DNA from 2 places in the Mesorhizobium sp. M0048 genome. Region 1 is predicted to be linked to the other one. Evidence: predicted binding sites of a transcription regulator. Region 1 holds the regulator's gene; the other holds the start of a gene.
What was found. The regulator PhoB, encoded in region 1, activates phosphate uptake and scavenging genes when phosphate is short. The targets are predictions, from matches to a motif close to TGTCATNNANCTGTCAT.

Region 1 (14,887 bases):
GCCGGCTGATCACCGTCTTCACCGATGACAGCCGCACGCCGGAGAAACGGCGCACGCCGACCGATACGGGCTGCGTGCATCACATCGCGTTTGCGGTGTCGCGCGTCACCTTCCTGCAGGCGGTCGCCCGGCTCGACGAGCGCGGCATCAAGCACAGCGGCGTCAAGGATCGCGGCTTCATGGACTCGATCTATTTCGAGGATCCGCTCGGTCTGCTGATCGAGCTCGCCTCCTACCGCTTCGAGCCGCCGGCCGGCTTCAGCCATGCCGACGTGCTGATGGAGGCGCACAAGCTGCGTGTCGCGCGTGGCGACTACAACATCGCCGAGGTGCACCTTGCCGATGCGATCCAGGCGCTTGTCGAGCGTTCGCGCACGACCTTGTCGGAGGATCGCGCACCGAAAAATCCGTACTGACGGCACGCCGAACAAAGGGAGGATTTAATGGCAAAGACAGCAACCAAGAGTGCAAAGAAGCCCGCGGCCAAGGCAGCCAGGCCAGGAGCGAAGCCGGCGGCCGAAGCCGCCGCCAAGTCAGCGGCGAAAGTGGCAAAGCCGGCGACGAAGGTCTCCGCCAAAAAGGCCGCGAAGACCAAGGCGAAACCGGCGAAAAAGCCGGCGCTCACGCTCAGCATGCTGAAGCCGAGCGTCAACAATATGAGCGTTCGGGTGTTTGCACGCGCCGCCGGGCTCGACCATTCCGAGACCGACGTATGGGGCCTCACGCGCTCGCCCGAATACATGGCGCGAAACCCGGCCCATTTGACGCCGATGATCGAGGACAAGGGCCTGCCGAGAGGTGTCTTGTGGGAAAGCTGCGCCATTATGCAGTACCTCGCCAACAAGCACGGCCTGGAGAAACTATATCCCAAGGCGCCGGCCAAGCGGGCAATGATCGACAGCGCCATGTTCTACCTGATCGGCACGCTCTACCCCTATGTGGCGCGCGCCACCTATCCTGCACTGAATTTCCCGCAATATGCCGGCGAGGTCGGCCACAGCGACGCTCATCCCGACAAGAAGTCGGAAGCCCAGAAGGCCGCTATAAAAGCGATAGCCGAGCCGCTGGAGGTGTTTCACTCCTTCTTCAGGAACGGCAAGCCGTTCATTGGCGGCAAGGACCCGTCGATCGCCGACATCCGTCTGGCGGCGACGCTCGAGTTCCTCGCCGTCATCGACTACGCGTTGCCCCAATGGGCAAAAGACTATATGGCGGCAATCGAGAAGAAGCTCGGCAAGGCCTATGCCGAGCCGGCCGGCGACGTGCGCGGCTATATCGCCTATGTGAGATCGCAGGCCAACGCCTGAGGCACATGCCAATAGCGGTCGTCCGCACGTCTGCAGGAGCCGGTAATGAATTGGGGATTTTTTTAATCTCCCCTGTTTGCACGATGTGGGGAGCTTAAGGTTTCGTTAACCTAAACCCTTTCTACTGAATCCACTTCCAGCCCGCGACCACGGATGTACTGGCGCGGATGGGAAGCAAAGGTCGGCTGCGCGCCGGCCTTTTGCTTATTTCAGCCCCTGCCGAAGTTGCGCCAGACGGCGTTTCACGACGCCTGCATGGCTGATGAAACGCGTCGCCGCCATCTTGTCATCGCCGCTGTCGGCCCTACCATCGAAGTTCGTCCCGTCCTCGAGGGCGGTTCAAGGACAGAGGCCCTGCCATGAAAAGCATTGCTGGAATGATCGTGATTGCAGGCGCCATGCTGGTGGGCGCAACCGGTCAATCGAATGCAGCGACGCTCAACACCATGCCCGAGGTCGGGGCTGCCATCCAGGCGTGCTGGACCCCTCCGGCGAATGCCGGGAATTCCACCGTCACCCTGAGCTTCAGCTTCAGGCGCGATGGCACGCTGATCGGCCGGCCCAAGCCGACCGCCATCCGCGTCGCCGGCGAGGAGAAGGCGCGCCAAGCTTTTGTCGACGCGGCGGTCGCGGCCGTGGACCATTGCCTGCCGTTGAGCTTTTCACCGGCGCTGGCTCAAGGCATCCCGGGCAAGGTGTTCACTCTGCAATTCAACTCGCCCAAACAAGAACAGGCTGCACCGCGAGTGAAGGCTTCGCCTTGATCTTTTCCAAAAACCGGATTCCACTTTTCGGGATCTAGTGGCGGCTTCGTCTGGCCTCGACATGTCGCGCCAGTTCCGGCATCTCGAAGACATAGTCGCTCCAGGCCGATTCCGGAATCTGGCCGGCGAGATAGCACTCCAGCAAAAGCCTCTGCTCGTGATCGAGTGGCCTTGGTGCGCGTTCATGGTCCAGCCCAAGTGAATGGAACAGATTCCTGGTCAGCCCCGCGACAGTGAAGTGGATCGACATCTTCGGTCTCCTCCTTTGGCCGCTCAACGCCGAACCTGGGGCTAAGGTTTCAGCAACGGCCGGCCGGCAACGCCGGATTGATCGCGGTGCGGAACCAGCCGCGCGCTTCAAATTTCGCCGTGGCGGGCGTCGTTGCTGCCGGTTCGTCTCAATCTTGAAATAAAAATGTAATATTGAATTCACGCGAGTGGATTTACTACACTAGAACTGAAGTCTCCGATGGTGTTGTGGTCTACTTCAATTAGGTATAAATGATTTAGCCAGCACTTATCCATAGTCGACAAAGAAATCCTGTTCTCGGTGCAACAAGGACAATGGTCGTTCCAATGACACGCTTCTGGCTCCTCACGATTCTGATGCTGGTGTCGGCAATAGCCATTGCGCTCGGCACATCCTTCTCCTACGCGGATAGCTGCCGTGCTATCAGGAGCCAATTGCTTTCGGCGGGGCGCAGCGGCGGGACCAGCCCCGAGCTTGCCCGACTGCGCCGGCAACTCGCCGCGCTTCAAAAGCTGGAGAGACAACGCCGATGCACGGCGAAAACGGCCGGCTTCTTCTTCAACCCCTGCGCCGACCTGGTCGCCGGCAAGGCGGAGGTGCAACGCCAGATCGTCAGACTGTCGAATTCGGGCAGGGACACGTCCGGATTGAAGGCCAGGTTTGTCGCGCTGGGCTGCGCCGCCCCCGCTGCCAAGAAACAGCCGGCGCAGCAGCGCACAGCAGCCAAACCCCAATTCGCAGGCGCAACAATGGGCGGCAATCGGATGCTGTTTTGCGTTCGCTTGTCGGACGGATATTTCTTCCCCGCGCCAAGATCGCAGTTCGCCAAGAGCGACGATCTGAAGGAAACGGTCGATCAGTGCCGCTATATCTGCGACGATGCCGGCGTCGACCTCTACACGCTGAGCGACGCCACTCGCGAGACTGAAGAGATGGTCGCGCTCCAGTCGGGAAAACCCTATGTGGAGCTACCTGCCGCGTTCCGGTACCGCGACGACGCGAACTTCAAGGCCTGCGACGTCAAGCGCTATTATCGGCGCGTCGCCGAACTCAGGGCACGAACCGTGACACCGGCCAACATGACCAACGCCATCATTCCTTTGCCGACGGCAAAGCCGGATTTTGGCATCGTCGCGGAAATTCCTGAATCCGGGATCGAAACCGCCGGTGCCGTTCCTGCAGAGGCAAAAACGCCGGTTGCCGAGGTGCAAGGCGCTGCCCAGCATCAGTCGATCGAAAGGGCGATCGGCGCGCGGCCGGTGAGAGTGGTCGGGCCGGCCTTTTTCCCGGCGAACTGACCTAGGCGGGCGATGTTCCGAGACGGCGAACTTTTGACCGGATAGCCGCTTCGAGGCGTAGGGCCGTCGACCGACGTCGGCTGGTTATTCGCAGACCATGCGGGCACGTTTGCCGGGCTCGCTGACGTTCCTGCAAGTTAGCGCCTTCGTCGGCTCCGGCGACAGCACGGGTGGGTTGTTGGTGGCCCTCCTCCGTGGCGCTGCAACGGAAGCTGCATTCCTGCGCATCGCCGGCCTTTTCGTCGTTTGCGGCGCCACTGGAAAGACGTCGGTCTCCAGTTGCGACTGTTCGGCTTGCGCCTGCGGCGAAGGCCGGTCCCAGAACCGGCGAACATCGAGCGGCTTGGGAATGATCACGGTGCCGTCATAGCTGCGAGCGCAGCCGCTTCCCAGAGGCAGCGCCAGGCACAGGAAGACAGGCAGAATCCGTCGAGACATCAGCAATACCCCTGCAAGCTTATAACGCCGCTTCGGCCTAACCGACAACCGGCGGAATAGGGCGAAGGGAGTAGATACCGTGAAGTAGAAGTCGTCGCGCTTCCCGTCGAAGGCCTTGCTCGAAGATCGAGCGCCGAGTCGGGCGCGAATGGGGATCCAGCGCGAGTTAGAAACTTGCGATTCGTCAACGCTTCCAGCGTAAGGCCATGGTGCGATCGCACCATACCAAAGCCGCGCTCAGTGGCGACAATGGGATGTTCGAAGTTCCGCTCCTCCAGTTACGGGCGGGAGCAGCGACCGCCGGCAAGAAACAGGGTCAGATTTACCCCAACGGACCTGTTTCGGCGATGGCGCGGCCATGACACGTTCTGGCTGCATGCAACGCGCTCCCGTCCGGTTTTTTTCTTTTAAAGCCGGTGGCTGCGATCGCCGAGCCGACGATGCCGGCCGGAAATCACGCAAGCTGCTGATTCCAGCGGCAAACCGCGGCCCATGCCGACAAAGCCCGCGGCCGCTCCTTCTTAACCCGGCTGGACGACGTTACCGGAGCGACATGAAACTGTCATGCGACTGTAATAATCGGGGGCTATTGGCCTCAGCGGGCGCCGGAGGAATGGCGCCGAGAGACCATATTCCGAACAGGAGCAGGCCACATGAGACATTTCATCCGCTCGGCGGCCGTTGCGATTGCAATGGCGGCGACGACCACCCTCACTCTGTCCGCCGCGCTCGCCGCGGACATCTCCGGCGCCGGCGCCACCTTCCCCTACCCGATCTATGCGAAGTGGGCCGACACCTACAAGAAAGACACCGGCGTTGGCCTCAACTACCAGTCGATCGGTTCCGGCGGCGGTATCAAGCAGATCAAGGCCAAGACCGTTACCTTCGGCGCTTCGGATGCGCCGCTCAAGGGCGACGAGCTTGAAGCGTCCGGACTGGCTCAGTTCCCGATGGTGATGGGCGGCATCGTTCCGGTCGTCAATCTCGAAGGCATCAAGCCGGGCGAGTTGGTTCTCGACGGCCCGACGCTGGCCGACATCTTCCTCGGCAAGATCACGAGCTGGGATGACGAGGCGATCAAGAAGCTCAATCCCGACGTCAAGCTGCCTTCGCAAGCGATCGCGGTCGTTCACCGTTCCGATGGTTCGGGCACGACGTTCAACTTCACCTATTACCTCGGCGACGTCAGCGCGGACTGGAAAGAAAAGGTTGGCGTCGACAAGGCCGTGGAATGGCCGGTCGGCATCGGCGCCAAAGGCAATGAGGGCGTTGCCAACAACGTCTCCCAGACCGGCGGCGCGATCGGTTATGTCGAATACGCCTACGCCAAGCAGAACAAGCTCACCCACACCGACATGATCAACAAGGACGGCAAGAAGGTCGAGCCCACCGCAGCCGCGTTCTCGGCGGCAGCGGCCAATGCCGACTGGAGCTCGCAGCCGGGCTATGGGGTGATCCTCGCCAATGAGCCGGGCGCCGAGTCCTGGCCGATGACGGCGGCGACGTGGATCCTCCTGTATAAGAAGCCGGACGACGCCGCGACCACCGGCGAAGCGCTCAAATTCTTCGCCTGGGCGTATGACAAGGGCGACGAGATGGCCGGCGAGCTGGACTACGTTCCGATGCCCGACAAGGTGGTTGAGAGCGTCAAGGCCATGTGGGCCAAGGAAGTCGTCGGCGACGATGGCAAGCCGCTCTACTCGGCTATGTAATCTCCTCCAGGGAGGGCGTCGACGGCGCCCTCCCTGTTGCCTTTAATCGCGAGGACCCAATGACCATCGCTTCCGATGCCATGCCATCATCTGCAGCAGCCCGGGCCAGGGACGCTACGGTGCGGCGCTTCGCGCTCACAGATGCCATATTTCGCGGACTCACCCGCGCTTCCGCAATCCTTGTGCTGGTCATCCTCGGCGGTGTCGCGATCTCGCTGTTTGCCGGCTCATGGCAGGCGCTGTCGTCCTTCGGCTTTTCTTTCCTGACGACTGAGAGCTGGAATCCGGTCACGGAAAAATTTGGCGCACTGGCGCCGATCTACGGCACCCTGGTAACGGCGGCCATCGCCATCCTGATCGCGGTTCCGATCGGCATCGGCATTGCGATCTTTCTCACCGAGCTCTGCCCGCGCCCGCTCAGGCGCCCGATCGGCATAGCGGTCGAGCTATTGGCCGGCATTCCCTCGATCATCTATGGTATCTGGGGCCTGTTCGTGTTCGCGCCATTCCTGCAGACGACGATACAGCCCTTCATCATCAACATCTTCCACGGCGTGCCGGGACTATCCAGCCTTTTCGCCGGCCCTCCTTACGGCATCGGCCTTCTGACCTCGGCGCTGATCCTCGCCATAATGGTGTTGCCCTTCATCACCTCGATCACCAAGGATGTCTTCGATACGGTGCCGGCGGTGCTGAAGGAATCGGCCTACGGCATCGGTTGCACGACCTGGGAAGTGACCCGGCGCGTGGTCATTCCCTATACCCGCATCGGCATCATGGGCGGCGTCATGCTTGGCCTCGGCCGGGCACTCGGCGAAACCATGGCGGTGACTTTCGTCATCGGCAACGCGCATCGCATCAGTGCCTCCCTGTTCGCACCGGGCACGACGATTTCGGCGACCATCGCCAATGAATTTACCGAGGCCGACGGCGACCTCTACACCTCCTCGCTGGTCGCGCTCGGCCTGATCCTGTTCGTCATCACCTTCCTGATCCTTGCCGCCGCCCGCTATATGCTGATGCGGATCGACGCCCGTACGGGAGCCTGACCGATGTCGACATCCTCATCGCTCCACAGCCGCCGCAAAGCCAGGAATTCGGTGATGATGGCGCTTTGCGTCGTCGCCGCCGGCATCGGGCTTGCCTGGCTGGCGCTCATCCTCGGTGCGTTGGTCTATAAGGGCACAGCCGGGCTTTCGTTCGCGGTCTTCACCGAGATGACGCCACCACCGGGCGAGGCCGGCGGCCTGCTCAATGCCATCGCGGGCAGCCTGCTGATGACGATCATCGCCGTTGTCGTCGGCACGCCGATCGGCGTGCTGGCGGGAACCTACATGGCCGAGTATGGACGCTTTTCGCGCATCACCACCGTCGTCCGCTTCATCAACGACATCCTGTTGTCGGCGCCGTCGATCATCATCGGCTTGTTCGTCTATGAATTGATGGTGCGGCCAATGGGACATTTCTCGGCCATTGCCGGCGCCGTGGCGCTTGCCATCCTGGTCATTCCGGTGGTCGTGCGCACCACTGAAGACATGCTCAACCTGGTGCCGAACGCGTTGCGTGAAGCCGGTGCCGCGATCGGCGCGCCGCGCTGGGTGGTGATCCGTTCGGTCGCCTACCGCGCCGCATTGTCCGGCATCGTCACCGGCATATTGCTGGCGATAGCACGCATTTCCGGCGAGACGGCGCCGCTGCTCTTCACCGCGCTCAACAACCAGTTCTGGAGCAGCAATATCAACGCGCCGATGGCCAGCCTGCCGGTGACCATCTTCCAGTTCGCTCTCAGCCCTTACGAGGAATGGCAGCAACTGGCGTGGACCGGCGCACTCATAATCACCCTGACGGTTCTGGGCTTGAGCATCCTCGCCCGCAGCCTTACCGGACGCAGAGAGGACAGATGACACAGATGTTGTCCCCGGACATGACGATGACCGAAACGGTCACCGAGAAGACGAAGATCGAGGTCAAGAACCTCAACTTCTACTACGGCCAGAGCAAGGCGCTGAAGGACATCAGCCTGTCGCTGCCCGAGCGCAGCGTCACGGCCTTCATCGGCCCTTCGGGTTGCGGGAAATCGACGCTGCTGCGCGTCTTCAACCGCATCTACGAGCTCTACCCGAAACAGACCGCCGAGGGCCAGGTGCTGCTCGACGGCAAGAACATTCTCGACCGGTCGCAGGATCTCAACCTCCTCAGGACAAAGATCGGCATGGTATTCCAGAAGCCGACGCCGTTCCCGATGTCGATCTACGAGAACATAGCCTTCGGCGTCAGGCTCTACGAGAATCTCGGCAAGTCCGAGATGGACGGCCGCGTCGAGCAAGCGTTGAAGCGGGCCGCGCTGTGGAGCGAGGTCAAGGACAAGCTAAACGCCAGCGGCTTGAGCCTGTCCGGCGGCCAGCAGCAGCGGCTCTGCATTGCCCGCACCGTGGCAGTGAAGCCGGAAGTCATTCTGCTCGACGAACCGGCTTCGGCCCTCGACCCGCTGTCGACGGCCAAGATCGAGGAACTGATCGACGAGCTGCAAGCCGACTACACGATCGTCATCGTCACCCACAACATGCAGCAAGCGGCGCGCGTGTCGCGCCAGACCGCCTTCATGTATCTGGGTGAACTGGTCGAGTTCGACCGGACCGAGAAGATATTCACGTCGCCCCGCGAGAAGCGCACGCAGGACTACATCACTGGCCGCTTCGGCTGAGCCGTTCCGATCATGCATATGAGGACAGGACCATGGGCGAACACACAGTCGCTTCTTTCGACGAGGATCTCGAGCAGATCAGCAAGCTGATCCGCGACATGGCCGACCTCGCCGGTTCGATGGTCGGCGGGGCGACCAAGGCCCTGTTGAATTCCGATAACGTGCTGGCGCAACGCGTCGTCTCCGACGACGCCATCATGGATGCGCGTCAACGCGAACTGGACGATCGCGCCATCACCCTGATCGCCAAGCGCCAGCCAATGGCTCACGATCTGCGCCATGTCGTCGGAGCGATCCGCATGGCCGGCGACCTCGAACGCATCGGCGACCTTGCCAAGAATATCGCCAAGCGTGTGAGCGCGGTCGGCCTCAGCGCCACGCCGCGCGACCTATCGCATTCCATCGATGCGATGGCGCAGCTAGTGCTCATCCAGGTGCAGGGCGTCATCGAGGAGTATGCTGCAGGCGATGCGGCCGCCTTGGCCAAGCTGCGCGCCGCCGACGAGCGTATCGACGTCAAATACACGTCCGTGTTCCGCGAGCTGTTAACCTACATGATGGAAGATCCGCGCAACATCACTGCTTGCACGCATCTGCTGTTCTGCGCCAAGAATCTCGAGCGGATCGGCGACCATGTCACCAACATCGCCGAAAATGCGTATTATGTGCTGACCGGCGAACAATTGCCGGTCAATCGTCCGAAGCAGGACGAAACGACAATGTCCGCGCCGGTGACATGATGGGGGTGCCCAGCCGATGATCGCACCACGCATAATGGTGGTGGAGGACGAGGAGCCGTTGGGCGTGCTGCTCCGCTACAATCTCGAATCCGAAGGCTACCAGGTCGAGGTGGTGACACGCGGCGACGAAGCCGAGATCCGTTTGCAGGAGAATGTGCCCGACCTTCTGGTGCTCGACTGGATGATACCGGCGGTTTCCGGCATCGAGCTCTGCCGCCGGTTGCGCGTGCGCCCCGAAACCGAGCGGCTGCCGATCATCATGCTGACCGCGCGCGGCGAGGAGAGCGATCGGGTGCGCGGTCTTTCGACCGGCGCCGACGACTATCTCGTCAAACCGTTTTCGACGCCGGAATTCATGGCCAGGGTCAAGGCGCTGCTGCGGCGCGCCAAGCCGGAAGTGCTGTCCAGCGTGCTGAAGGTCGGCGACATCGTGCTCGATCGCGAATCGCACAGGGTCTATCGCAAGAAGAGCGAAATCAGGCTCGGGCCGACCGAATTCCGGTTGCTCGAGTTCATGATGCGGCATCCGGGCCGCGTCTTCTCGCGTAGCCAGTTGCTCGATAATGTCTGGGGCGAGACGATCTACATCGACGAACGCACCGTCGACGTCCATGTCGGGCGGCTGCGTAAAGCCGTCAATAACGGCCGCATGCCGGATGTCATCCGCACCATCCGCGGTGCCGGCTATGCGATCAGGGAAGATTGACCCGCCTGGTCAGGCGACGTTCTTTCTGACGCCGGGCCTCATTTGCGCGCCCGGCGCGAAAATCTCCTGGTCGACGAAGCTTAACGCCCGCATCGCGCAGCCTTCGCGGATCAGCGGCAATTCGTTCGGCTCGGTATCGAAGGAGATCGAGCCCGAGTGCTGGCCGCCGGCGGTCTGGGCGATGGCCTTGCGCAAGGCCGGCTCGATCAGATCGAAGGCGGCGGCACTGGCGCCGACCATCGCGACCGGTGCCGGATCGATCAGCGCGAACAGCGAGCCGAGACCGAAACCCAGCGCTTCGCCGGCCTTGCGGTAGGCCTCGCGTTCCGGCCCATCCTTCTCGCGCGCGCGGGCGGCCAGCGCGCGCATGTCGGCGTCGCTGACGTCGGCGATAGGTTCGCTGTCTTCGCTCATCTGCCTGGCGTTGCGCCAGATGGCATAGTTGCCGGCATAGGCTTCGATGCAGCCGCGCCGCCCGCAACGGCAGAGCGCTCCGCCCGGACGATGGATCATGTGGCCAAATTCGCCGCCCGAGGAATGCGTCCCGGTGAACAGTTCGCCCTTCAGCACAAGCCCCATACCGATGCCATGCGAAAGCAGGATGGCGATGAAGTCGTCGCGATAGCGATCCGGATCGCGCCAGCGCAAAGCCACCGCCATCATATTGCAGTCGTTCTCCACCGTGGCCGGGATACCGAATTCGTCTTCCAGCATGTCGGCAAAGGCGATGTCGGTCTGCGGCGTGATCGGCGACCACAGCATGGCGCGTGCAGGGGAGTCGGTAATGCCCTGAATCGCCAGGGCGATGCGGGCGACACTGCGGGCGTCAAGGTCTGGGTCCTCGAGCCGGCGCCGGACGATGGCCATGCATTCGCGGATCAGCTCGTCGCGCGGCATGGTCAGCGTGTCCAGCCGGCGCTGTTCCTCGGCGACCACCTGTCCCGCATAGTCGATAATGGCGGCCGACAGGAAATTCAGTGACAACACCACGGTCAGCACCGCCGCCGCTTCCGGGTTGAGGGCGAGGCCGACCTGCGGACGACCGCGTTTCAACGAAACGGCCTCACTTGCCTTGCTCTCGGCGAGGATGCCTTCCCGTATCAGGTCGGAGGAGATCGCCGATATGGTTGAATGACTGAGGCCGGTGGTGGCTGCGATCTCCGTACGCGACGGCTGGCCGGCCCGGCGCACCGCCGAGATCACCATCGCCCGGTTGCGCCGGCGCAAATCGTCGTGGCGGATTCCGACCGACATCGTTTTGCTTTCCTCCCGGTTGCCGCGGCCGCTCATGAACCGGAAGCCGTCGGTAATGTCCGACAAATAGTGTCGGATGCGGCAAATAGTGTCAGATGCAGGTGGCGCTGTCATCGTTTATTCCGACGCTCGAAAAAACTCGCACAGTCATCAAAATCCATCACAATCGATGTTGACAGCAGCCGGAGATCGGGCCAGTATTTTTTCGAGGCTCGAAAAAATTAGAGCTTCTAAGCTGGTCGTTGAGCAATTGGTCACGCCGTACGCGGCGCAGGGAGGATATGATGAAGAAATTCACGACCGCCATTCTGGCGGGTGTCGCCATGACGCTGGCGCTGGCGTCGGTGGCGCAGGCGAAAGACAAGGTCATCGGCGTTTCCTGGTCGAACTTCCAGGAAGAGCGCTGGAAGACCGACGAGGCCGCAATGAAGGCGGCCATCGAGGCCGCCGGCGACAAGTATATTTCCGCCGACGCACAGTCCAACCCCGGCAAGCAGCTCACCGACGTCGAGAGCCTGATCTCGCAGGGTGCCAATGCGCTGATCATCCTGGCACAGGATGCCTCGGCCATCGGGCCGGCCGTGCAGAAGGCACTGGACGAAGGCATCCCGGTCGTCGGCTATGACCGGCTGATCGAGAACAAGGACGTGTTCTATCTGACCTTCGACAACAAGGAAGTCGGCCGCATGCAGGCCCGCGAAGTCTTCAAGGTGAAGCCGGAAGGCAACTACGTCTTCATCAAGGGTTCGGGTTCCGATCCGAATGCCGATTTCCTGTTTGCCGGTTCGATGGAGGTGCTGAAGGAGGCCATCGACAGCGGCAAGATCAAGAATGTCGGCGAGGCCTATACGGACGGCTGGCTGCCGGCCAACGCTCAGAAGAACATGGAACAGTTCCTGACCGCCAACGACAACAAGGTCGATGCCGTGGTCGCGGCCAATGACGGCACCGCCGGTGGCGTCGTCGCCGCGCTGACGGCGCAAGGGCTGGCCGGATCGGTTCCGGTCTCGGGCCAGGACGGCGACCACGCCGCACTGAACCGCATCGCGCTTGGCACACAGACCGTGTCGGTGTGGAAGGACGCGCGCGAGCTCGGCAAGAACGCCGCCGAGATCGCCTCGCAGCTTGCCGACGGCAAGCAGATGACCGACATTGCCGGCGTGAAGGATTTCACCACGCCCGGCGGCAACACGGTCAAGTCGCTGTTCCTGACTCCGGTCGCCATCACCAAGGATAACCTCAACGTCGTCATCGACGCCGGCTGGATCAAGAAAGAAGAGGTCTGCGCCGGCGTGGCGGCTGGCACTGTTGCGGTCTGCAACTGAGCCGACGTTTCCGAGAAGTCCGAACGCCGCGGCCGCTCGCCGCGGCGTTTTTTCAAAAAGAATTGTTTTTCCGCTTCCGGCGGATAACTTCTAGGCTGCTTCCGGCATCCGCGGCAGACGGCAACCCGGCGGGAGAAACATGATGACCGACACGACTTCCAACACGCCGGTCGACAGCACGGCAGACCGGGCGCGGGAATCCGAGCTCGGCATCGTTGCCCGGTTTCTCAAGGCAACCGAGATCGACACCCGCATGCTCGGCATGGTCGGCGCGCTGTTGGTCATCTGGGTCGGCCTGCATGTCGTTTCCAGCGTACGGCTCGGCGTCAATCCGTTCGACTTCGACAGCCGGACTTTCCTGACGCCACGCAATCTCTGGAACCTCTCGGTGCAGACTTCCGCCGTGGCCATAATGGCCGCCGGAATGGTGCTGGTTATCGTCATGCGCAATATCGACCTGTCGGTCGGTTCCGCCGAAGGCCTGATCGGCGTGGTCATGGGCTTTGCGCAGGTGCATTTCCTGGTGCGAATGATCGGTCTACAACTCGGCAACCCCTGGATCTGGATCCTGGCGCTGGCCATTGGCCTGGCGCTCGGCCTTCTGATCGGAGCGTTCCAGGGATACATCATCGCTTACCTCGAGGTGCCGGCCTTCATCGTGACGCTGGGCGGCCTTCTGGTCTGGCGGGGTGCCGCATGGTGGGTCGCCAGCGGTCAGACGATTGCGCCGCTTGATGCCACTTTCCAGCTGATGGGCGGTGGGCCGGCGGGTTCGATCGGCGCGCGATGGAGCTGGATCGTCGGAATTATCGCGTGCCTGGCGGTTGTGTTCATGCTGCTCAACGGACGGGTGCAGCGCAAGCGGTTCCGCTTTCCGTTGCGCCCGATCTGGGCCGAGACGTTCCTCGGTGTCCTCACCTGCGCTGTCATCATGGGCGCCATATGGCTCGCCAATTCCTATCCTTGGCCGGTCGGCATCGTGAACAGATACGCGGCGGCCAACAATATAACAGTTCCCGAAGGCGGGCTGTTCATCGCCCATGGCATCGCCATACCCGTGCTGATGGCTGTGGCCGTCGGGCTGATCATGACCTTCATCACCAAGCGTACCCGTTTCGGCCGCTATGTCTTCGCCATCGGCGGCAATCCGGAAGCCGCCAACCTTGCCGGTATCAACACGCGTTGGGTGACCATGAAGGTGTTCATGATCATGGGCGTGCTGGCAACGATCGCCGCGGCGATCTCGTCAGCCAGGCAGAACTCGTCGACCAATGCGCTGGGCACGCTAGACGAACTGCTGGTCATCGCCGCCGCGGTCATCGGCGGCACGTCACTTGCAGGCGGCTCCGGCACGGTGCTCGGCGCCATGCTCGGCGCCCTTTTGATGCAGTCGCTGCAATCCGGCATGGTGCTGCTCGGCATCGATTCACCGCTGCAGAGCATCGTCGTCGGTGCCGTGCTGGTGCTCGCGGTCTGGCTCGATACCGTCTATCGCAAACGCGTTTAGGGAGGAGGAACGATCATGGCCGACAAGACCGCTCCCACGGGCACGCCGCTGATCGACATGCGCAACATCTCGATCGCCTTCGGCGGCATTCGCGCCGTCGACGATGCCTCGGTCGATCTTTTCCCGGGCGAGGTGATGGCTTTGCTCGGCCACAACGGTGCCGGCAAATCGACGTTGATAAAAATCCTGTCCGGCGCCTACAAGCGCGATGCGGGCCAGATTTTCGTCAACGGCGAGGAGGCTTCGATCTCCAACCCTCGCGACGCCAAGAAGTACGGCATCGAGACGATCTATCAGACGCTGGCGCTGGCCGACAATGTCGATGCGGCCGCCAACCTTTTTCTCGGCCGCGAGCTGATGACCGGCTGGGGTACGCTCGACGACGTCGCCATGGAGGCCGAGGCGCGCAAGGTGATGGGCAGGCTCAATCCGCGTTTCCAACGCTTCAAGGAGCCGGTGGTAAAGCTTTCGGGCGGGCAGCGGCAGTCGGTGGCGATCGCCCGCGCCATCCTGTTCAATGCTCGCATTCTGATCATGGACGAGCCGACGGCGGCACTCGGGCCGCAAGAGACGGCGCAGGTCGGCGAACTGGTCAAGCAGCTCAAGGCCGACGGCATCGGCATCTTCCTGATCAGCCATGATATTCACGACGTGTTCGAGCTTGCCGACCGTGTCTGCGTCATGAAGAACGGTCGGGTTGTCGGCACGGCGCGCACAACCGACGTCACCCAGGACGAAGTGCTCGGCATGATCATCCTCGGCAAGTGCCCACCCGGCGCCATTCCGGGGCCGGGCGCGCTGAAGATCGCCGCATGAACGAGAATTAGCCGGCTAATCACAAGCCGCCAAAATGTGCCAGCCGTCACCATGCTTTGGCCTGGG
Region 2 (14,887 bases), on a different contig from region 1:
CGGTCAGTCATAGGTCAGATCCGTCGCCTTGCCACCGAACACGCGGTAGGCAAAGAACGAATAGAAGATGATGATCGGCAGCACGACGGCCGTGCCGACCAGGATGACGGCCAGGCTTTCGGGTGCCGAAGCAGCCTGCCAGATGGTCAGCCGGTCGGGCACCACGAAGGGGTAGAAAGACCAGGCGAGGCCGGCAAAGCCGAGCGTGAAGATCGCGGCCAATGTCAGGAACGGGAGCAGCGCGTGGCGGTCGCCGGGTTTCGGCATATGGAAGGTCTGGCGCCACAGCCACAGGAACAGCACTGCCGACAGGATCGGCAGCGGCGACAAATAGAGCATGGCCGGCCAGACGAACCATTTGTCGAAGATGCGCGCGCTGGCAAAGGGCGTGGCCAGCGATACCGCGACCATGCCGAGCGCGGTCAGCACCAGCGCCGTGCGCAGCCACAGCACCGCCTTCTTCTGCAGATCGCCTTCCGTCTTGTAGATGACCCAGGCCGCGCCCATCGCCGCGTAGGCCGCGGCAAGGCAGAGCGCCACCAGCGCGCCGAACGCCATGCCGCCAGGGCCGACGTCGAGGCCGAGCACATAGACGCCGAGCATATAGCCCTGCGCCAGCGACGCGATGACCGAGCCGAGGAAGAAGATGCGGTTCCAGCGGTGCTTCCTGCCGGCCGGCACCTTGGCGCGGAAATCGAAGGCGACGCCGCGCAGGATCAAGCCGACCAGCAGTACGAAAACCGGAATGTAGAGCGCGGTCAGGATGGTGCCGTGCGCCAGCGGGAAGGCGACCAGCAGCAGGCCGACCGCCAGCACCAGCCAGGTCTCGTTGGCGTCCCAGAACGGGCCGATGGCGGCGATCATCGTATCCTGTTCGGTGCCTTCGGCTGCGGCGAACAGGATGCCGATGCCGAGATCGAAGCCGTCGAGGATGACGTAGATCAGGATGGCGAGGCCCATCAGCCCGGCGAAGATCAGAGGCAGCAGGGTCGGCCAGTCGAAGCTCATGATGTTTCTCCTGGTTGCGCAACCGGCTGCGACAGCGGCCTGTTCATGACGCCCGGCAGCGGCGAGGTGTCTCCATCCTTCGCCGCCTTCAATGCCAGATGCACCAACACGCTGAGATAGGCGACCAAGAGCAGCACGTAGAGGATGAGGTAGACCGCGAGCGACAGCGCGACATGGCTGCCGGCGACCGGCCCGACAGCATCGGCGGTACGCAGCACGCCGGTGACCAGCCAGGGCTGGCGGCCGATCTCAGTGGTGTACCAGCCGGCCAGCGTCGCCAGCCAGCCGGACAGCGCCATAGGCACCATGACGAGCGCCAGCGGCTTGGGCAGGCTGTGGCGGCGCTTGAGGAAGAAGGCCGCCGACCAGGAGACGGCGAGCATAAGGAGGCCGGTGCCGACCATGATGCGAAAGCCCCAGAACACCGGAAATACCGGCGGATGGTTGCCGGCATAATCGTTCAGCCCCGGCACGACGCCGCCGGCGCTGTGCCTGAGGATGAGGCTGGCGCCGTCGGGAATGGTGAGCTCGAACCTGTTCTCGCTCGCCGCTTCATCGGGAAGCGCAAACAGCACCAGCGGCACGTTGGGACCGGTGTTCCAGTTGGCCTCCATGGCGGCGATCTTCTGCGGCTGGTGTTCGAGCGTGTTGAGGCCGTGCTGGTCGCCGGCGAAGATCTGGATCGGGATCAGGATCGCGGCGGTGAAGACGCCGGTGCGCAGCGCCTTCCACATCGATTCCGAACGATCGCCGTAGAGATAGCGCAGCGCCGACAGGCCGGCGATCAGGAACGAGACGGTCAGCCCCGAAGCAAGCAGCATATGGACGAGCCGGTAGGGCATGGACGGATTGAAGACAACGGCCCACCAGTCGGTGGCGTGCGCTACACCATCGCGCATCTCGAAGCCGGCCGGCGTCTGCATCCACGAATTGAGTGCTATGATCCAGAAGGCGGACAAGGTGGTGCCGCCGGCCACCAGCACCGTCGCCAGCGTATGGACGCGGTTCGAGACGCGGCGGAAGCCGAACAGCATGATGCCGAGGAACGCCGCCTCGAGGAAAAAGGCGGTCAGGATCTCGTAGGCCAGTAGCGGGCCGGCAATGTTGCCGACCGTCTCCATATAGCCCGGCCAGTTGGTGCCGAACTGAAAACTCATGGTGACGCCGGAAACCACACCCATGGCGAAGGACAGCGCGAATACCTTAACCCAGGTGAAATAAGCGCGCATCCAGGCCGAATCGCCTGTCGCGTTGTAGCGGAGCTTGAAGAACAGCAGCACCCAGCCGAGCGCGATGGTGATCGCCGGGAACAGGATGTGGAACGAAATGTTCGCGCCGAACTGAATGCGCGACAGAATGAGCGGGTCCATGGCGGCTCCGGCTGCTGCTTGTTTGTACAAGGATAGGCTTCATGCGCGGGACGGTCAAAGCGGCGTCCCGCCGCGAGGCGGAACGCCGCAGTGTCGGTGAATCTGTTTTTGCATGGAATTTGGCTGGACGACCTGGCAGGTGTCGCCTATTCCGGCAAACCTCGATGTCCAGAACTGTCAGGAGCGGCATTGACATCCGGATTTGCGAACCGACATTCAGCGGATTAAATCAACAACTCTGTTTCAAGCAGCCGTTTTCAGCCATGCAGCCGATCATCTCGATTTCCGGGGTCACCAAGACCTACGCCACCGGCTTCAAGGCGCTGAAGGAGATCAATCTCGATATAGTGCGCGGCGAGATCTTTGCGCTGCTCGGTCCGAACGGCGCCGGCAAGACGACGCTGATCTCGATCGTCTGCGGCATCGTCAACCGTTCGTCGGGTTCCGTCACCGTCGACGGCCATGACATCAACCGCGACTACCGCGCGGCGCGCAGCTTGATCGGGCTGGTTCCGCAGGAACTGACCATCGACGCCTTCGAGAGCGTGTGGGCGACGGTCAATTATAGCCGCGGCCTGTTCGGCAAACCGGCGGACAAGGCGTTCGTCGAAAAAGTGCTGCGCGACCTGTCGCTCTGGGACAAGAAGGACGCCAAGGCGATCACGCTGTCCGGCGGCATGAAGCGCCGGCTGATGATTGCCAAGGCGTTGTCGCACGAGCCGCGCATCCTGTTCCTCGACGAACCGACGGCAGGCGTCGATGTCGAGCTGCGCCAGGACATGTGGGCTATGGTGCGCCGGCTGCGCGAAGACGGCGTCACCATCATCCTGACCACGCACTACATCGAAGAAGCGGAGGCGATGGCCGACCGCGTCGGCGTCATCAACCGCGGCGAGATCGTGCTGGTCGAGGACAAGGCCGAGCTGATGCGCAAGCTCGGCCGCAAGCGGCTTGTGCTGGAACTGCGCAGTCCCCTGGCCACCGTTCCCGACGCCTTTTCGCGCTACGCGCTGGAGCTTTCGCCGGATGGCGGGCAGCTGACCTATACTTATGACAACCAGAGCGAACGGCCGGGCGTCGCCTCGTTGATCCGCGAGCTCGAGGCGGCCGGCATCCAGTTCCGCGACATCGACACGGAAAACAGCTCGCTCGAGGAGATCTTCGTCAATCTGGTGAGGAAACCGGCATGAACCCGCGCGCGGTCATGAACCTTCATGCGGTATGGGCGATCTATCGGGTGGAGATGGCGCGCGCCCTTCGCACGGTGCTGCAGAGCATTGTTTCGCCGGTCATTTCGACGTCGCTCTATTTCGTCGTCTTCGGCTCGGCCATCGGCTCACGCATCACCGAGATCGACGGCATCAGCTACGGCGCCTTCATCGTGCCGGGGCTGATCATGCTGTCGCTGCTGACGCAGTCGATCTCCAACGCTTCTTTCGCCATCTATTTTCCGAAATTCGTCGGCTCGATCTACGAATTGCTGTCGGCACCTGTGTCCTATCTGGAGATCGTCATCGCCTATGTCGGGGGTGCGGCGACAAAGTCGATCGTGCTTGGCCTGATCATCCTGGCGACGGCCTCGCTGTTCGTGCCGCTTCACATCGAGCATCCGTTCTGGATGCTCGCCTTCCTGGTGCTGACGGCGGTGACCTTCAGCCTGTTCGGCTTCATCATCGGCATCTGGGCGAAGAGCTTCGAGCAGCTGCAGCTGGTGCCGCTGCTGATCATCACGCCGCTGACCTTCCTCGGCGGCAGCTTCTATTCGATCAACATGCTGCCGGGCATCTGGCGCACGGTGACGCTGTTCAACCCGGTCGTCTACCTGGTCAGTGGCTTCCGCTGGAGTTTTTACGGCAAGTCCGACGTTTCGGTCGGCGTCAGCCTCGGCATGACGGTTGTTTTCCTGCTCGTCTGCATAGCAATCGTCGCCTGGATCTTCAGGACCGGCTACCGGCTGCGCAACTGATCGACTGGCCTGCCAGGCAAAGCAGCCTTATCAGTCAACGGAAACAGCGCTGAGTGCAGCCCTTGCGACGATGCCCTTGATCTTCATGTTTTGTTATATATTGTGTTATTGTTTTTCGCGAGACGGATTGGTTTATGGAAGACATCATACGATCGCTTGGCTTCTTGTGCCTGGGCAGCAGGATGAAGCGTATAGGCGAGCAACTGCAAGCGGAGGCGCAGCGCCTGCTCGACCGGCTGGATGTTCCGGTTCAGGCGAGCCAGTACCCACTGCTGGCCGCGCTCGACAGGCTGGGCCCGCTGCCTGTCGGGGAACTGGCGCAATCGCTCGGCATCGCGCAGCCAGGTATAACGCGAAGCGTCTCGCTTCTGGCCGGACTGGGATTGCTCGAGGTCAGTCAGTCGACCGATGACCAGCGGCGCAGGATTGTCTCTCTCACTCGGGACGGCCGGCGGCTGGTCGATGTCGCAAAGCGCGAGGTCTGGCCGCGCATCGAAAACGCCGTTGCGGATTTGTGCGCGGATCTTTCGGGGCCGCTTCTTGAGCAGCTGACCGCCATCGAGGACGGCCTCGCCGCGGCTCCTCTCGACCGTCGAGTGAAAAATCCGGAGGGCGCGGCGTAATGAGACACCTGCTCGACCGCCCTATCTGGAGCGCACTTCAGACGCGACATCGGGCGTTCGCGCAAGGTAATGACCTCGCCAGGCAGTATCGGCCGTCGATTGTTCCATTCGCCGCCACTGGCGCCGACGACGCGGAAAGCCTGCGGACGCTCGAACAGCTTGTCTCCGCGGGCGAGAGTGTCATTCTGCTTCAGTCGGACGCCATTGCTCTGCCCGCGGGGCTTTTTGCGACTTCGACCGCAGCCGGGGTTCAAATGATTGCCGAGCGGCCGTTGCAAACCGTGTCTGACCAACGTGTGCAACATCTGACCCGAGACGATGCGGCTGAGATGCTCGCCCTGGCATTGCTCACCAAGCCTGGCCCATTCACGCTCGAAGCCTTGAGCCTGGGCGATTTTTGGGGCGTGAAAATCGAGGGCAGACTTGTGGCAATGGCCGGCGAGCGCATGAAGCAACCTGGCTATACCGAACTCAGCGGGGTGTGCTCACATCCGGAATTTCGCGGCGGTGGCCTAGGCAAGCTGCTGTCCCTGTTCGTGGCAAACCGGATAGTGGCGCGCGGCGAAGTTCCCTATCTCCACGCCTATGCCAGCAACGCCACGGCCATCAGACTATACGAGTCCATTGGCTTCAGGTTGCGAAGCACAATGAATGTGGCCGTGGTTCAGCGCACCGAATGATTAGTCGGCGCATGATGCGCAGCATGGATGCATCCCATATCAGGAAAGGAAGGATTTCGCATCCACCGAAATCCTTCCTCGAGACTGCAAGGCCTTCCTGCGTCTCAGACCGCGATCTTGCCGCCGCCTTGCCTGGTGATGGCAACGACCGCCGGGCGCACCGGCATGTCCGGCTTGAAGTCAGGCCAGCGGGTCGACAAATCCTCATAATAGGAGGGACGCCCAAAAGCCTCCCAGTCCTCGCCACCGTCGCCTGGATGCTGGACGGCAACGAAAGCAGTCTGGTCGTCCGGCGCAAACAGGGGACCACACATTTCGGCGCCGATCGGCACACGGAAGAACAGCTTTGAGGTCGCCCGCGCCGGGCCTTCCGTGTCGACCGCCCACAGGCCGTCGGTGCGGCCTGTGGCCTTCGGGCCCTGGCCGTCGGTAGCAACCCAGAGGCGGCCGGCCGAATCGACCGCGCAATTGTCCGGCATGCCGAACCAGCCATTGGCAGTGGTTGCGGTGGAGAAGGTGGCGCCGATTTCGGCCACGGCGGGATCGCCGCATTTCAGCAGGATTTCCCACTTGCCCTTGGTCGCAGCGAAATCACCGCCATCCTCGACGATCTCAATGATATGGCCAAAGGCGTTTTCGGCGCGCGGATTGGCGGCGTCGACCTGGTCGGCCTTGCGCTTCGAATTGTTGGTCAGCATGACATAGACCTTGCCATTGGCGGCATTGGGCTGGATGTCTTCCGGGCGGTCCATCTTGGTGGCGCCAAGCAGGTCGGCGGCACGGCGCGTCTCGATCAGCACGTCGGCCTGGCTGGCAAAGCCGTTTGCCGCTGTCAGCGGTCCCTGGCCGAAGACGATCGGCAGCCATTCGATTGAACCGTCCTCGGCGAACTTGGCGACATGCAAGGTGCCGTCGTCGAGCAAATTCATGTTGGCGGCGCGATCGTCCGGATTGAACTTGCCTGTGGTGACGAACTTATAGACATAGTCGAAGCGCTCGTCGTCGCCGAGGTAGAAGACGACACGGCCATCCTTGGCGACGATCGATTCTGCGCCCTCATGCTTGAAGCGGCCCATGGCGGTGCGCTTCCTCGGCACCGACGTCGGATCCTGGACGTCGACCTCGACGATCCAGCCGAAGCGGTTCGGCTCGTTCGGCTCCTTGCCGATATCGAAACGGTCGTGATGCGCCGCCCATTCATAGGCGCCTTCGGGAATGCCGAGGCGCTTGTAATTGGCCGCCTCGTTATGGCTCTGCGGCAGCTCGCCCGAGAAATAGCCGTGGATGTTCTCCTCGGCCATGACATAGGTGCCCCACGGCGTGACGCCGCCGGCGCAGTTGTTGAGGGTGCCGATGACCTTCGTGCCGCTCGGGTCGGCGCTGGTCTTGACGCGGTCGTGGCCGGCGACGGGACCCGACAGTGCCATCTCGGTGTTGGAGGTGATGCGGCGGTTGAGCTTGCCGTCGCGCACGACCTGCCATTTGCCGGCTTCTTTGCGGATCTCGACAATGGTGCCGCCATGCGCGGCCATCTCGACATCGACTTGCTCCTTGCTGAGGGGCGCCTGCTTGGCTTTGCCATCGACGATGGTGACGAGGCCCGGGAACATCAGATGCGGATTGGTGTATTCGTGGTTGACGACCAGCAGGCCATGCTCGGCCGAGCCGCCGATCGGGATATAACCGACATAGTCGTTGTTGTAGCCGAATTGTCTGGCCTGGGCTTCCGCCGACTGTTTTGTCGGATCGAATTCCGGCGAATCGGCGAACAGGGGATCGCCCCAGCGCAGCAGCACGTCGGCGTCATAGCCAGGTGCGACGTGATGCTTGTCGTCGATGCCGGCCTCGAGCTCGTCGAAAGCGAAAGCGGAGCCTTCGGCGGCGCGGGCGTTGTCGGCGGCGATCAGCGCCAGCGGGCTAACGGTAGCGGCTATGGCCGAGACGGCAAGCGAGCCCTTGAGGAAGCCGCGGCGCGAGAACCGCGCGGCGATGATCTCACCCATGGTGCGGTTGTCGGTGGGATTGGCTCCTGGCCCATCGTTTTCCTCGAGCAGGCTGGTGCGGAAATGGGCGTCAGGGGTGCGATGTTCGGTCGAGCGCTGTTCAGTCATGGGGGCCTGCCTCTGGCTGGATGGATTGCTGGAGCGTGTTGCCTGGCCAATCCGGTATTACCGGCAGGTCACAGTTTGATGACATGCCGGCTAATTGCCACCTGCGATTTCGTATCCAACATCAGCCCCGCTTGACCGCGACCGGCGCTTCGGAAACAAGAGCTGCGGCAGGCGCGTAGGGACCGCATCGGGAGGAACAAAAGTGAGTTTCTGGGGACTTGGGCAGCTCTGCGTTTCGACGGTGATCTTTCTGCTGGCGGCCATGGCCGCAAAACAGTGGGGGCTGGCGCCGAGCCTCGGCAAGATCGTGCTGACGTTGGCGCTCTATTCGCTGGGCAATCTGATCATGCTGAGGCTGATCCGTGAATTCGGCATGTCGGTGTCGTTCAGCCTGTCGGCGGTGATCCAGCTGGTGTCGGTGAATGTGGTGGCGCTGGTCTTCTTCGGCGAGCGCGTCAATGCCTTGCAGGCAACCGGCATTGTGCTTGCCATCGCAGCTGTGGCGCTGATCACGCTCGGGCCCTATCTGCAAAGGCTGTAGCTGCGATCGGGCCGATGAAGAAGATTGCAAGCAGACTGCGCAACTGGCTGGAGTTCCCGGTTCTGCTGGCCGGGCTGGTCATTGCCGGCGGGCTGTGGGGGTTCGAAGAACTGATGGAGCTGGCGCGGGCGACCACGCCGCATGCCTTCGACACCGAAATCCTGCTTGCCTTCCGCAAGGCCGGCCAGCCCGACAATCCGATCGGACCGGCGTGGCTGGAAGGAGCGATGCGCGACGTCACCAGCCTCGGCAGCGCCAGCGTACTGGTGCTGATCACGGCAGCAATGATCGTCTATCTGCTCCTTATCCGCAGGCCAGGCGCGGCGCTTCTCATGTTCGTCGCAGTGGCGGGCGGCCAGCTCCTGTCAAGCGTGCTGAAATTCGATATCGACCGGCCGCGCCCCGATCTGGTCTCGCATCTCGCCGATGTGGCATCGCTTTCGTTTCCGAGCGGCCACGCCATGCTGTCGGCGGTGACGTATTTGACTCTGGGCAGCATGGCGGCACGGTTTTTGCCCGGGCGCACAACGAAGATCTATGTGCTCGTGCTGGCGGTGCTGACGACGGTGCTGGTCGGCATCAGCCGCATCTATCTCGGCGTCCACTGGCCGTCCGACGTGCTGGCCGGCTGGTGCGCCGGCTTTGCCTGGGCGATGCTGTGCTGGCTGGCGGCACGATTGCTGCAGCGATGGCTAGGGCGGGCCGACGGCACCTGACGTCGGCCGGACTACTTCAAATCAGCCTGTTGATCAGGCCATGTCCGCAGCCTGCCAGCAGGAAAACCATCGACAGCAAGACTGTCGAGGTCGCCAACGCTTTGAATGTCTTCACCTGCTCATCCCTTTTAAGGTCGTACCTGTGAAATCGGTACCGCAATGGATGTCCCGCCTAACGATGTCGAGGTTTGTAGCATGCCAGCGCACCGGCTGGCAAAGACTGTTGCATGTTTCACATATGCAAGATGATGTTTGACCCATCATTATGAAGGTATTATACGTGATACTGCAGAACTCAGACGGGGTTTTGACCGATGATCACTGCCGCGCAGATGCGTGCCGCGAGGGCGCTGGCCGGCATCGATCAGAAGACCCTCGCCGAGCGCGCCGGGGTTTCGCTTCCAACCATTCAGCGCATGGAAGCGAGCGACGGCGTGGTCCGGGGCGTGGTCGATACGCTGATGAGGGTCATCCAGGCCCTTGAAGAGGCCGGGGTCGAGCTGATCGGCGAGAACCAGGCGAGCGAGCGTGGCGGCAGGGGCGTTCGCCTCAAGCCTGTCACGCCGCAGAACCCGCAAGGCTGACGCTACTGCCGCATCGCCGAAAATCAAATTCGATTTTCGGATAGTCCGATGCGCGGGTCAAAAGTGTTGGGGCGTATCTGTGCGCCTATTTGGACGCACGCCGCTCCAAGTCGCGACGGCGACCGCCGACAGTCCTGCCGACGATCCCGCCGCTCCTTGGTTTCATGCGGAAGGCACTCGATGGATCAGACGCAGCGGGCAGTGCATCAACCGGCGCGGCCGACATTTTCCGAACTGTTCACCCCGAAGCTGGTGACGGTGCTGCGCGAGGGCTACACGCTCACGCATTTCAAGGCGGATGCCATCGCCGGGCTGACTGTCGCCATCGTTGCGCTGCCGTTGTCGATGGCAATTGCCATTGCTTCAGGCGTGACGCCGGAGCGCGGGCTCTACACCTCGATCATTGGCGGATTCCTGGTCTCGGCGCTTGGCGGCAGCCGTTTCCAGATCGGCGGCCCGGCCGGCGCCTTCGTTGTGCTTGTGGCGGCGACGGTGGCGCGGGTTGGCGTCGACGGCTTGCTGCTGGCGACGATGATGGCCGGCGTGTTCCTGCTTGCCATCGGCTATCTCAGACTTGGCACCTACATCAAATTCATCCCCTACCCGGTGACCGTCGGCTTCACCGCCGGCATCGCTGTCATCATCTTCTCCGGCCAGATCGTCGAACTGTTCGGGCTGAAGCTCGCCGGCAAGGAGCCAGGGCCGCTGGTGCCGAAGCTGATGGCCATCGGCGAAGCGGCCGGAACAATCAACCTCGCCGCAACTGCGGTGGCGGCACTGACCATCATCACCATTGCGATGTTGAAGCGGTTTCGGCCGAAGTGGCCGGCTATGCTGATTGCCATCGGACTGGCATCCCTCGTCGTCGCATTGCTCGCCATGCCGGCCGAGACGATCGGCACGCGCTTCGGCGGCATCCCGCGCAGCCTGCAATGGCCGGCCTTCCCGCCGCTCAGCCTCGACAGGATAATCGACGTGCTGCCGGACGCCATCGCCTTTGCGCTGCTCGGGGCGATCGAATCGCTGCTGTCGGCCGTCGTCGCCGACGGCATGACCGGAAGGCGGCATCGCTCCAATTGCGAGTTGGTGGCGCAAGGCTTCGCCAATATCGCCTCCGCCTTGTTCGGCGGCATATGCACCACTGGCACCATTGCCCGCACCGCGACCAATGTACGGGCCGGCGCGCATGGACCGGTCTCAGGCATGATGCACTCGGCCATTCTGCTTGCTCTGATGCTGGCGGCGGCACCGCTGGCCAGCTATATCCCGCTTGCAGCACTTGCCGGCGTGCTGGCGGTGGTGTGCTGGAACATGTTCGAGAAACAGGCCTTCGCCACCTTGCTGCGCGCCTCGCGCGGCGATGCGCTGGTACTGATGGCGACGTTCCTGATCGTCATCTTCCGCGACCTGACCGAAGGCATCGTCGTCGGCTTCGCGCTAGGCTCGATCCTGTTCATCGACCGCATGGCCAAGAGCATCGCGGTGGAGGCGGACCATCAATCCTTGGTGCAGGAAGACGTCGCCGACCGAGCCAGCGCTTATGATTCCAGCGAGGCGAGCGATGCCGACACCGTGGTCTACCGGATATCGGGCGCCTTTTTCTTCGGCGCCGCCTCGACCGTCGGCACGGTGCTGGACCGCATCGCCGACCAGCGCAAGAACTTCATCCTCGACTGTTCGGCGGTGCCGTTCTTCGATTCGACGGCGGCCAATGTCATCGAGGGCGCGGCCCACAAGGCCAAGCGCGCCGGCGTTCGCTTTATTATCTCAGGCGCTTCACCGCAGACACGCCGCATGCTGATCAACCACGGTGTCAAGCGGCCGCTGGTGACTTATGCCGCATCGATCACGGATGCGCGGGCGCAGCTGAAGAAAGCCGCGCCCGCCGCCTGAGCTGGCAACTGCCGGCTTAGTCGAGGCCCAACGCTGAGACCTCGCCCTCGTTCATCAGCGGCACGAAGATTGTCGACTTGCCATCTGTGCCGATATCGGCGCTGCCCGGCTTGAACGTCGCAACCACTTGCGGCGTACCGCCGGCTTTGTAGCGGTAGAGCGTGCCGGTCATATAGGCAGTGGCGTAGATGCTGCCGCCGATGGCAACGACGCCATCGAGGTTGGCAAAGTTTTCCGCGCCAGCCAGAGGCGAAACGGCCTTGGTGGCGAGATCGACCGAGAGCAGGCCGCCCGGCTCCGCGGTGCTGAAGTCGGGCTTGATGCCCTTGCCCCACGAAGCGACGATCAGCCGGCCGCCATCGGCGAAGATGCCATTCGGCGAAGCGAGCGCCGCATCCTTGATGAACAGTTCGAGCCGGTCGCCGTCGATGCGATAGATCGTATCGGCAAGCATATCCGTGACGTAGACCTTGCCGGATGCATCAGCGGTCATGTCGTTGAGAAAGACAGCGTTCGGCACGTCGATCGTCGACGCTAGCTTGCCGCTTTGGAGATCGACGACGCGCACATGGGTGATGTCGGCGACGTAGAGTTTGCCGCCGGCAATCGCCATGCCCTTGGGCGCGTCCATGCCGTCGGTCCAGTGTTGTGTGACCAGCTTGCCGTCCATCGACAGAACCGACAGATAGCCGTTGCCGTCGGCTTCGCCGGGATTGCCGACGATGTTCGAGACGATAACGCGCTGGCCGGCGGCGTCGAACAGCGCCGATTCAGGTTGCTCGAGGCCGCTGGCGCGCCAGAGTTCAGCGGCCTGAACTGCCGGCGCAGTCGCGATGCCGAAGATGGCGAGAAGTATCGGTGTGAAGAGGCTTTTCATGGCTAGTCTCCTGTAATGGACTGGCGGAGAGCTAGGCCTTTCGATACTTTCCGGGAAGATCTATCGGGACTAGTACCGGAGGTTGATACCAAATCGTGCAAAAGAGGTGCATCCCGTGAACGGCCTGATCTTCGACGCGCTGAAGCGGACGCTGAAGGCCAAGGGCGTGACCTACCGCGTCCTTGCCGAGCGAATGGGCGTTTCCGAGCCGACGGTGAAGCGCATCTTCCACGAGCGCAACTGCAAGCTCGACCGGCTGATGGAGATCTGCGCTGCCGCCGGCGTGGAGTTGGAGAACGTGCTCGGCTCTATGAACAGAGGACCAGGACCTGCCAACCACGTCGCGCCGGAGATCGAGCGCAAGCTCGCCGGCCGGCCGGCACTGCTGTTCATCTTCGTCATGCTTTCGGAAAAATTTACGCCCGAAGGCATCATGCGCTCACAGGGGTTGAGCGAGGCTTCGATGTTCCTCTATCTGCGAGACCTCGAGGAGTTGGGGCTGGTCGCGCTCGGTCGCGGCCTGTCGGCCAGGCTGCTGGTCGAGACGCCAATCCAGTGGAATTTCGACGGGCCATTGCGGCCACTGTTCGAGGTGACCAACAAGAACTTCATCGGCTGGGCCATCACGCATCTGGAGCGCGAGGCGACATTCGTCAGCTTCTCCAGGCGGATGCGGCCCGAGACGGCGGAAATGGTCAGGCGGGAGGCGGAGGAACTGGCCGAGCGCGCCAAATTGCTTGCGCATCACGATCAGCACACGACGCCGGAAGACGGGTTGGTCGGCTACAAATGGACCTTCGCTTTCGGCGCGACGCCATTCCCGGCGATCATGCCGATCGGACCGCATCCGCGCGACGCCGGCGCGCGGACACCCGGCCGGGCCGCCGCAAAGACACGACGGCCGCTGCCGGCCTAGCCGCCACTCTGAACCCTTGTTTCGGCGTTGGTAATCCAGGGCTTGTCGTCCCAAATCATCTGCCGGTAGTCGAAACCATATTAGACGGTCGGCTTGCTGATGCGGAAATAGGGCGACAGGTCGAAGTCGCGCGGCGTGTCGAGCGAGTGATGGCGGATGTGCAGAATTTCCCTGCGCGAATAGCGTCCGACGGCGTGTAAGGCTCGTAGCCGGACGATTCCTCCTGCAGCCGGCCGGCAAGCCAGCGGCCAAGTCGGTCCAGAAGCGTGTCGCCGGGCTCGGTCATGCCAGACGGCGATTATCACAGGGCGGCAAATTACACCATGATCAGCCCACGCCAGGCGCGCCGGCGTCTTCGTGCGATACCGCTGTGAGATCGTCGCGCACCTTGCGGGCAAGCTTCCTTGTCGAGCGCTTCGGACGGTCGCCGAAAAGCTCGGCCGCCTCGGCGAGGCAGGTTTTTTTCAGGCTCTTTTCCGAGCGCTTCAGCAGCTTGGCAAGCAACCGCGTGTCCTCAGGGGGACCGAGCGGCTGGTCCTCGGCATCGAGAAGCGCGCGCATGACGAACACGTCGTGCAGTTCGCCGAGCCGCTCGCCCAATTCATCGACGGCCTTGCGCCGGGCCTTGATCGGCGTCGGCCACAGCCGGCCGAGCAGCGACAGGTGCATGCCATGCGTCTTGGCCGCCTTGCGCAGGTCGTGAAAGTCATCGGCTTCGCCGCGCGAAGCCGCCTTGTCCAGCGCTTTCCTGGCGCGGCGCAAAGTGGCGCGCGCGCCTTCGGCGAGCACGTCGGCAGCCTGCTCCGGCTGGTCGGGCAGAGCGAGCTTGTCGATCCGGCCGACACCTTCCTCGCAAGCGGCGATCGCCGCGCCTATCGCAGCATCGAGGCCTGCTCCGCCATGCAGTTCATGAAGGCGCGCGACGAGCCGGTCGCGAACGGCATCGAGGCCACCGCCGGCACTTTGCTCGGGAAAGCTTGCCGCTAGCCGGTCGATTGTTTCCACCAGTGCGGTCGCCTCGCGCGGGCCGGCAAGCAGGGCCGCCACCTGGCGGTAGCATTGATTCTCAGTCACGCAGAATGTTTCGTCTCCGGAACGGACAAGGCGCAGCAAGGCGCGGACATTCTTCAGCCGTTTGCGACAGTTGTGCAGCCCCTGTTCGGGCCTGTCACGCGCGGCGTCCAGATGGACAAGCGCCTTGCCGATCTCCTCGGCGAGAATGCGTCTGATCTCGCCGGTCAGCGAGATGTGCGGATCGATACGAAAGCTCATGCGACGATCTCCGCAATCCCCCCAAGGGCGAGCGACGCGTTGTAAAATCTCGGCTCGCCGGTGACTTCACGGCCGAGCCAATCTGGCAGCATTTCGTCCGGTACATCCTCCGGCGTCTCGAGCTCGGCGATCACCAACCCCGCAAGCGTCCCGCCGAAGACATCGACTTCGTAGAGATAGCCGCGGTGTCTAACATGATGGCGTGTCTTCTCGATGACATGTCCGATGGCAAAGGCCTGCATCTCCTGCGCCTCCGCCAAAGGCATCGGATATTCGAATTCATCGCGTTGGCGTGCCTGGCTGCCGAACTTGAGCGTCAGCTTGGCGGCG

Region 2: the regulator PhoB is predicted to act here: its motif matches at 7,826-7,842, upstream of NKJ84_RS29690 (PhoX family protein).

The regions. Positions count from the first base shown of each region.
Region 1 covers NZ_JAMYUV010000001.1:250,000-264,886, forward strand. The annotation lists gene NKJ84_RS01290 (VOC family protein) at 1-416, shown strand, start outside; gene NKJ84_RS01295 (glutathione S-transferase family protein) at 444-1,307, shown strand; gene tolA (cell envelope integrity protein TolA) at 1,667-2,071, shown strand; gene NKJ84_RS01305 (hypothetical protein) at 2,106-2,321, opposite strand; gene NKJ84_RS01310 (DUF2865 domain-containing protein) at 2,648-3,619, shown strand; gene NKJ84_RS01315 (hypothetical protein) at 3,704-4,057, opposite strand; gene pstS (phosphate ABC transporter substrate-binding protein PstS) at 4,711-5,769, shown strand; gene pstC (phosphate ABC transporter permease subunit PstC) at 5,829-6,818, shown strand; gene pstA (phosphate ABC transporter permease PstA) at 6,822-7,673, shown strand; gene pstB (phosphate ABC transporter ATP-binding protein PstB) at 7,670-8,473, shown strand; gene phoU (phosphate signaling complex protein PhoU) at 8,506-9,213, shown strand; gene phoB (phosphate regulon transcriptional regulator PhoB) at 9,230-9,919, shown strand; gene NKJ84_RS01350 (ROK family protein) at 9,929-11,173, opposite strand; gene xylF (D-xylose ABC transporter substrate-binding protein) at 11,458-12,498, shown strand; gene NKJ84_RS01360 (sugar ABC transporter permease) at 12,641-14,005, shown strand; gene NKJ84_RS01365 (ATP-binding cassette domain-containing protein) at 14,021-14,821, shown strand.
Region 2 covers NZ_JAMYUV010000063.1:14,966-29,852, forward strand. The annotation lists gene NKJ84_RS29660 (cytochrome d ubiquinol oxidase subunit II) at 4-1,008, opposite strand; gene NKJ84_RS29665 (cytochrome ubiquinol oxidase subunit I) at 1,005-2,378, opposite strand; gene NKJ84_RS29670 (ABC transporter ATP-binding protein) at 2,642-3,568, shown strand; gene NKJ84_RS29675 (ABC transporter permease) at 3,583-4,344, shown strand; gene NKJ84_RS29680 (MarR family winged helix-turn-helix transcriptional regulator) at 4,479-4,967, shown strand; gene NKJ84_RS29685 (GNAT family N-acetyltransferase) at 4,967-5,647, shown strand; gene NKJ84_RS29690 (PhoX family protein) at 5,752-7,758, opposite strand; gene NKJ84_RS29695 (hypothetical protein) at 7,961-8,299, shown strand; gene NKJ84_RS29700 (phosphatase PAP2 family protein) at 8,314-9,015, shown strand; gene NKJ84_RS29705 (helix-turn-helix domain-containing protein) at 9,330-9,599, shown strand; gene NKJ84_RS29710 (SulP family inorganic anion transporter) at 9,780-11,492, shown strand; gene NKJ84_RS29715 (SMP-30/gluconolactonase/LRE family protein) at 11,509-12,369, opposite strand; gene NKJ84_RS29720 (helix-turn-helix domain-containing protein) at 12,485-13,285, shown strand; partial or broken gene NKJ84_RS29725 (lipo-like protein) at 13,369-13,479, opposite strand; gene NKJ84_RS29730 (CHAD domain-containing protein) at 13,613-14,557, opposite strand; gene NKJ84_RS29735 (CYTH domain-containing protein) at 14,554-14,887, opposite strand, start outside.